Regions from separate parts of the Deinococcus soli (ex Cha et al. 2016) genome, predicted to be linked through region 1. Evidence: riboswitches for the same ligand, from Rfam matches in the RefSeq annotation. Region 1 holds a riboswitch; the other holds the start of a gene.
The links. A riboswitch is a leader RNA that binds a small molecule or an ion and turns the genes downstream of it on or off. The one in region 1 is predicted to bind thiamine pyrophosphate.
Positions count from the first base shown of each region.

Region 1 (4,093 bases):
GGAACTGAACGTGAAGTTCCCCAGCCGCGTCAGCGCGAACGCCTCCTGGCCCTTCCAGCCCGCCAGCCACGGCTGCGCGCGGGTCACGGCCGCCTGCACGCGCCGCTTCACCTCCGCCTGCTGCTCGGGCGTGCGCTTCACGTCCCGGAACTGCGCCGCCACGTGCCCCGCCAGCGCACTCAGGTCGCCCAGCAGGCGCGCCGTGACGCCCAGCGGTTCGTCCTTCAGTTCCGTCATCCCGCCCGCCGACACCCGCACCGGCAGGTAGCGGACGCTGCCGCTGCGCGCGTCCCGCAGCAGCGCGTCGTCCCGGCCCGACGCGCGGCGCACCGTGGTGGTCGGCCACACCGGCACGACCGGTTCCCCGTACCCGTCGCGGGTCACCGGTACCGACAGCAGTACGGGCCCCGCCATCACCTCTGAGCCCTGCGCGCGGTACAGGCGCAGCGTCGCCCCCTCTTTGCCGATCACCTGCCCCAGGTACGCCCGTACGCCCGGCGCGAGGAAGGCCCCGCCGATCCCACTGCGCCTCGCGTCCGCGTTCACCCCGGCCCGCGTGGGCCAGTCCCACATCCCGACATCCGACATGTCCTGCTGGATATCCGGCCCGTAGTTCGCCAGCCACGCCGCGAACGGTGCCTCCAGGCCGCGCGCCCACCCGTCCGCCGCGTCCGCCCCGCGCGTCAGCACCCGCGCCGCGTACTCCACCAGCACCCCACCGCTGAACCGCTCGTCCTCCGGCGCCGTCAGCGCGTACGCCTCCATGAATGCCGGGAACGCCCGCGTGTTCTCCACGAACCGCGCCCCGCCCGGCGTGGGCAGCAGCGAGTACACCACGGGCAGCGGCGCACTCTCCGCGAAACTCATCCCGTACCCGTACGCGAAGCGCCAGTCCGACCCGACCAGTTCCAGCGGCCCCCTGCCGTCCAGCTGCCGCGCCTCCAGCGTGTCACTGTGCGCACTGAACGCCGTCAGCAGCTTGCGGGGCGGGCTGGTCAGCGAGTACAGGTGATGCGTGAAACAGCAGTGCGCGCCGCCCGAGAAGCCCGAGAGGAGCACCTCCGGCACGCCGTCCCCCGTCACGTCCCGGCACCAGTCCACGCCCACCATCGTGTCCGTGACCGTCGCGTACGTCACGCCCGCCCGCGACAGGGTCACGCGGTCCTCCGGGTCGCCGAAGCCGTTCTCCACGGTTTTCACGGTGTACGCCCCGCAGGTGCTCAGGGTCGTTTTCAATGGCTGGGCATTCTGGGCATGACCAGGGGACAGGAGCAGCAGGGCGGGCAGGGACAGGAGCAGCAGGGCGCGATTCATGGAAACCTCCGGGACGTGGGACTCTCTGGCCTCATCTTCACCCGTCTGGACGGGGAAGGCCACCCCTGCTGTCGTGCGGGGCGCGGGCGGTGTACACTCGCCGCACAGTCACCAGGGGTGCCGACCGTCAACAGCGTCGGCTGAGAGAACACCGTGTTCAACCCTAGGAACCTGATCTGGTTCATACCAGCGGAGGGAGCGTGACGGGTGCCGAAACAGTTGTCGTGTTTCGCCCCCCTCCGACGCGTGAGGGGGGCGTTTTGTTGTTGCGAATCCACTGACCTGACCGACCCGACCTGACGGGCTGCCCTGCTGACAGCAGCCCCCACATCCGGACGCCCGCATGGGTGCCCGGCGGCCCCGTCCTGTTCCCAATTTCTTTGGAGTGCTCATGACCACCCTGACCCCACCCCTGACCGACCCCGCGACCGAAGCCCTGACGATTCTCGACCCGGAGTTGACCGCGCCGTTCCCGAACAGCGAGAAGGTGTACCTGAGCGGCACGCTGCACGCGGGCGTGCGGGTGCCCGCGCGGCGCATCCGGCAGTCGCCGACGCTGGAACGCGTGGGTGACCTGACCCGCACCGTCCCGAACCCGGCCCTGCTCGTGCCAGACACGAGCGGGCCGTACACGGACGCCCGCCTGAGCGTGGACCTGCGCGCCGGGCTGGGGCACGCGCGCCCCTGGCTGGCCGGGGACGCCCGGCTGGAACTGGCGCGGGAGCGGCACCACCCGGCGCTGGACGTCAGCGGCCCACTGCCGTTCCCGCGTGTGCCCCGGCCCCGCCGCGCCCGCCCCGGCGCAGGCATCACGCAGCTTCAGGCGGCGCGGCGCGGCGAGATCACCCCGGAGATGGAATTCGTCGCCCTGCGCGAGGCGCTGCGGCAGGAATCGGATTTCGACCTGACCCACCAGCACCCTGGGCAGGTCTTCGGGGCCGCCATCCCGCGTGAGATCACGCCGGAATTCGTCCGGTCGGAGGTCGCGCGGGGCCGCGCGGTGATCCCCGCGAACATCAACCACCCGGAACTGGAACCCACAATCATCGGGCGGAACTTCCGGGTGAAGATCAACGCGAACCTCGGGACCAGCATCGTGACCAGCTCCATCGAGGAGGAGGTCGGGAAGATGATCTGGGCCACCCGCTGGGGCGCGGACACGGTCATGGACCTCTCCACGGGTCGGCACATCCACCCCACCCGCGAGTGGATCGTCCGGAACAGCGCCGTGCCCGTGGGGACCGTGCCGATCTATCAGGCGCTGGAGAAGGTGGGCGGCGTGGCCGAGGACCTCACCTGGCACGTGTACCGCGACACGCTGATCGAGCAGGCCGAGCAGGGCGTGGACTACATGACCGTCCACGCGGGGGTGCGGCTGGCGCACCTGCCGCTGACCGCGCGGCGACGCACCGGGATCGTGTCGCGCGGCGGGAGCATCCTCGCGAAGTGGTGCCTCGCGCACCACCGCGAGAACTTCCTGCATACGCACTTTGCGGACATCTGCGAGATCCTCGCGGCCTACGACATCACCTTCAGCCTCGGGGACGGCCTGCGCCCCGGCAGCATCGAGGACGCGAACGACGCCGCGCAGTTCGCGGAACTGGACACCCTGGGCGAACTCACGCGCGTGGCGTGGGACCACGGCGTGCAGACCATGATCGAGGGCCCCGGCCACGTCCCCATGCAGCTCATCCGCGAGAACATGACCCGGCAGCTCGACGTGTGCCAGGAGGCGCCGTTCTACACGCTGGGGCCGCTCACGACCGACATCGCGCCCGGGTACGACCACATCACGTCCGCGATCGGCGCGGCGCAGATCGCGTGGTACGGCACCGCCATGCTCTGCTACGTCACGCCGAAGGAGCACCTGGGCCTCCCGGACCGGCAGGACGTGCGCGACGGCGTGATCGCGTACCGCATCGCCGCGCACGCCGCCGACCTCGCCAAGGGCCATCCCGGCGCGCAGGCCCGCGACAACGCCCTGAGCAAGGCCCGCTTCGAGTTCCGCTGGGAGGACCAGTTCAACCTGTCCCTGGACCCGCTGAAGGCCCGCGCGCTGCACGACGAGACGCTGCCCGCCGACGCGGCGAAGACCGCGCACTTCTGCTCCATGTGCGGCCCGCACTTCTGCTCCATGAAACTCAGCCACGACCTGCGCGCCCCCGACGTGCTGGCCGGACTGGAGGAGAAAGCCCGCGAGTTCCGCGCCCTGGGCGGCGAGGTGTACGTGCCTCGCCAGGAACAGGCACCGGAGGGAGAGGCGTGAACCTCGGTCGCCTGTACCTCGTCGCCACGCCCCGCGCCGGGCAGCCGGAACCCGAGTTCCTGGCGCGCCTTGAGGCTGCGCTGGACGGCGGCGTAGACACGCTGCAACTGCGCTGCAAGGACTGGGAGGCGGGGGCGTACATCGCACTCGGCGAGCGGGTGGCGGCGCTGGCCCGCGCGCGCGGCGTGCCCTTCTTCATCAACGACCGCGTGGACGTCGCCGCCGCGTGCGGCGCGGACGGCGTGCACCTGGGGCAGGGGGACCTGCCGCCCGCCTGGGCGCGCAGGCTCGCGCCGGGGCTGATGCTGGGCCGCAGCACGCACGCCCCCGCGCAGGCGCACGCCGCGCTGGCCGAGGCGCCCGCGTACATCGCCGCCGGGCCGGTCCACGCCACGCCCACCAAACCGGGCCGCGCGCCTGCCGGACTGGCCTACGTGCGCGCGGTGGCCGCGCTGAACCCGCCGCTGCCCTGGTACGCCATCGGCGGGATCGACGCCTCGAACGTCCACGAGG
Region 1 covers NZ_CP011389.1:2,032,684-2,036,776, forward strand. Annotated here, with positions in the region: gene SY84_RS10065 (hypothetical protein) at 1-1,314, opposite strand, end outside; TPP riboswitch at 1,418-1,530, shown strand; gene thiC (phosphomethylpyrimidine synthase ThiC) at 1,706-3,580, shown strand; gene thiE (thiamine phosphate synthase) at 3,577-4,093, shown strand, end outside.

Region 2 (4,093 bases), 820 kb from region 1:
TTCATCCAGCGGGAACACCACAGGTCACACTTCAGGGGGCGACCGCGCTGACAGGTTCTCACTCCGCTCGTTTCATACGGGATGCAAGTGACTCGCTTCCAATGCGGTCACGGTCCGTTGTCCCCTCTCCCCCTGTGGGAGAGGGAGGGAGGAGCGAGGCGACGGAAGGGTGAGGGGCCACCGGGCGACTCCGAATGACGTGGCATCACTTGAATCCCGTATCAGAGGCCTTGAGGACATCCCTCAACGCCTCTGAAACCCACCGTCAGTGCTCGGCCAGCGGCACGCCCCTCACGGCCGCCCAGCCGTCCAGCATCTCCGAGAGGCGCACCCCGCCGCGCAGATGCGCGTCCAGCACGCCCGGCAGCCACGGCAGGGCGTCCCCCGGCAGGGCGTGCGGGTCGAACCACCCGACCTCGGAGGTCTTCTCCAGTGGTGTGGGCTCGCCCGCCCAGTCGCAGGTCAGGAAGAACACGTCCAGGCCCCCCATGCCGTCCAGGTCGTAGCGGCAGGCTCCCAGGCAGGTCAGGGCCGCCGGGTTCACGCGCAGGCCCACCTCCTCCAGCCCCTCGCGGGCCGCCGCCTGCGCCAGCGTCTCCCCCACCTCCACGTGCCCGCCCGGCAGGCCCCACAGCCCATCGGCGTACGACGACCCGGAGCGGCGGCCCAGCAGCACCCGCCCCGCATGGTCCTGCACGATCAGCCACGCCACCAGATGAAACGTCACGCGATCACCCGGGCCTCGCGCACGTCGCGCAACTGCTCGGTCAGGCGCGCCCCGCGCCGCAGGTGGGCGTCCAGCAGCGGCGCGATCCACGGCAGGGCGTCCGGGGGCAGCGCGTCGGGGGCAAACCAGGCGACCTCGGAGGTCTTGTGGAGCGGCTGCGGCTCGCCCTGCCAGAACCGCGCGCGGAACAGGAAATCCGTGCCCTGCGCGCCGTCCACCTCATAGCGGCGCACACCCAGCAGGGACAGCCCGGCCGGGTCGAGGGTCAGGCCCATCTCCTCCCAGACCTCGCGCGCGGCCGCCTCGGGCAGACCCTCGCCGCGCTCCACGCCGCCACCCGGCAGGCCCCACAGGCCATGCCCGTACGCCGAGCCGTCCCGGCGCCCGAGCAGCACGCGGCCCCCCTCATCCTGCATGACCACCCACACGAGCAGATTCCGCATGGCCCAGGGTGGCACGCGCCGCGCCCCGCAACCGCAACCGGTAACGCAGGACACCCCCAGCGCGGCGGCCTGCGCTATCCTCGTGCGTGCGTCACCGGGGGTGCCTGCCGAGATCGGCGGGCTGAGACTTACCCCAGGAACCTGATCCGGGTCATTCCGGCGGAGGGAGCGTGACCGGCCGCCCACACCCGTGGCGTAGGCCCACCGCTTCCCCTCGTGACGCGAGGGGACTTTCCTATGCGTACCACACTGACTGTACTTGCCGCACTCGCCGTCGCCAGCGCCTCCAGCGCCCAGACCACCCCAGCACAGACCACCCTGACCGTCATCACGCACGACTCGTTCGACGTGGACAAGAAACTCATCGCCGCGTTCGAGACGCAGAACCGGGCCAAGGTGCGCTTCATCAAGGGCGGCGACGCCGGGGAACTTCTGAACCGCCTGATCCTCACCCGCCGCGCCCCCATCGGCGACGTGGTGTACGGCCTGGACAACAGCCTGCTGCCCCGCGCCCGGCAGGCCGGTATTCTCCAGCCGTACAGGAGCCCCGCGCTGTCCCGCGTGCCCGCCGCGTACCGCCTGGGCGACGACGGCCTGCTGAACACCGTCGATTACGGCTTCGTGGCCCTGAACTACGACCGCGCGTGGTTCGAGAAGAACAAGGTCGCACTGCCCAAAACCCTCGACGACCTGAAAACCCCCGCCTACGCCAAACTCACGGTCGTGCAGAGTCCCGCCACGAGCAGCCCCGGCCTCGCGTTCCTGCTGGCCACCGTCAACCACTACGGCGAGGCGGGCGCGTGGCAGTGGTGGCGCGCCGCCCGCGCGGGCGGCATGAAAGTCACGCGCGGCTGGAGTGACGCGTACTACAAGGACTTCACCAAGAACGGCGGCAGGTACCCCATCGTGCTGTCCTACGCCAGTAGCCCCGCCGCGGAAGTCTTCTACGCCGACGGTTTCAACCCCGCCAAACTTCCCGCGCAGGCCCCCACCGCCAACCTGTTCCTGCCCGGCAGCACCTACACGCAGCTGGAAGGCGTGGGCATCCTGAAAGGCACCAAACAGGCCGCCCTCGCCCGGAAATTCGTGGACTTCATGCTGAGCGCCCCCGTCCAGACCGACATCCCCACCCGCATGTGGATCTACCCCGCCGTGAAGGGCACCCCCCTGAACCCCGTGTTCACCTTCGCGCAGCAGCCCCAGGCCGCCACCGTGAAAGCCGACATTGCCGCCAACCCCCAGCGCCTCGTGGACGCGTGGGTCACGCAGGTGCTGCGCGCGCGGTGAGGGGAGTGGGGAGTGGGAAGTAGGAAGTGGGAACACAGGCTGCTGCGCAGGACCCCTCAGTCAGCTGCGCTGACAGCTCCCCTCCCTGCGGGCTCTGCGAGTCAAGGGGAGCCTGCACACACGCTTTCGCCTGAGCTGAAAAAGTAGAACCTGCCGACATGCACCAAGCCTTCCTGCCCCTCTACCGTCATGGCCCACGAGCCGTCGTGCGCGAAGCGCGCGGGCCATCGGCGATGCCGGAGGATGGCGTCGAGGCCGGACACGTCACCGCCCCAAGAAAGCCCGCCGCGTCAGTCGAATCTCTTGCCGAGCGCAGCGACTGCTCCCCCGTCCCCCCTGGGGAAGGGGGCTGGGGGGTGGGGCAGCCCGCCGCAGGCGCCCTCCAATGAACAGCACGAAACTCCAGGGCTGGCTCCTCGCCCTGCCCGGCCTGATCTTCGTGGCACTCTGCCTCGTCCTCCCCCTGGCCAGAACGCTGCGCGAGGGTGGCGTGACCCTGGACGTGTGGCGTGACCCGTACTTTCAGGGTCGCCTCGCGTGGACCCTGACGCAGGCGAGCGTGACGGCGGGCGTGGCGGCGTTGATCGGGGTGCCGCTGGCGTTTCTGCTGTCGCGGTTCGAGGTGCGGGGGAAGGGGTTGTTCCTGCGCCTGCTGTTGTTGCCGTTCGTGACGCCGACGCTGGTGGCGGTGCTGGGGCTGAGTGCATTGCTGGGCCCGCAGGGGTGGGTGACGCGCCTGACCGGGGTGGACCTGAGTGACACGCCGACGTTGCTGGTGCTGGGGAACCTGTTCTTCAACGTGCCGGTGCTGGTGCGCCTGAGTTACGCGGGGTTCGCGCGGGTGCCGGGGAACGTGGTGGGGGCGGCGCGGTCGCTGGGGGCGTCGGCGTGGCGGGCGGCGCTGGGCGTGGCGTTGCCCTTAGCGCTACCGGGGGTGCTGGCGGGGGTGGTGCTGGTGTTCCTGTACTCGGCGTTGAGTTTCGGGTTGCCGCTGGCGCTGGGCGGCGAGCGGTTCGCGACGCTGGAGGTGGAGATCTACACGCTGACGGCGCTGCAGCTGCGCCTGTCGGAGGCGAGTGCCCTGATCGTGGGCCAGCTGGGCTTCACGCTGCTGGCGACCTGGGCGTACGTGGCGCTGTCGCGGGGTGGAGTGGGGGTTCCGTCGGGTGGCCTGCCGCGCGCGCGGGGCGGGGCGCGGGCCGCGCTGCTGGGGCTGGGTGGGGTGGTGACGCTCGTGTGCTTCGCGCCGCTGGTCGCGGTGGTGGTGCGGGGCGTGCTGGGCACGTCGGGGTTCACGCTGGCGTACTGGCAGGGCGTACTGGCGGACGAAGCGACGCCGCTGCTCGTGTGGAACACGCTGCGCTTCGGGCTGATGGCCCTGGCGGGCGCCACGCTGCTGGGCGGGCTGTACGCGCTGGGCGCGTGGCGGGCCGGGTCGCGGGCGCTGGACCTGGTGTCGCTGCTGCCGCTGATGATCTCCCCGGTCAGCCTCGCCGTCGGATACCTGCTGGCGTACCCGGTGCTGGCCGCCACGCTGCCCATGCTGATCGCGGCGTACACGCTGCTGGCGTGGCCGCTGGTGGTGCGCTCGCTGCTGCCCACGCTGCGGGCCATACCGCCGCGGCTGTTCGAGGCG
Region 2 covers NZ_CP011389.1:2,856,260-2,860,352, reverse strand. Annotated here, with positions in the region: gene SY84_RS13880 (NUDIX domain-containing protein) at 266-727, opposite strand; gene SY84_RS13875 (NUDIX domain-containing protein) at 724-1,170, opposite strand; TPP riboswitch at 1,257-1,356, shown strand; gene SY84_RS13870 (thiamine ABC transporter substrate-binding protein) at 1,408-2,457, shown strand; gene SY84_RS13865 (ABC transporter permease) at 2,843-4,093, shown strand, end outside.
Region 2: linked by a shared signal. The riboswitch ahead of SY84_RS13870 (thiamine ABC transporter substrate-binding protein) and the one ahead of thiC (phosphomethylpyrimidine synthase ThiC) in region 1 are both predicted to bind thiamine pyrophosphate.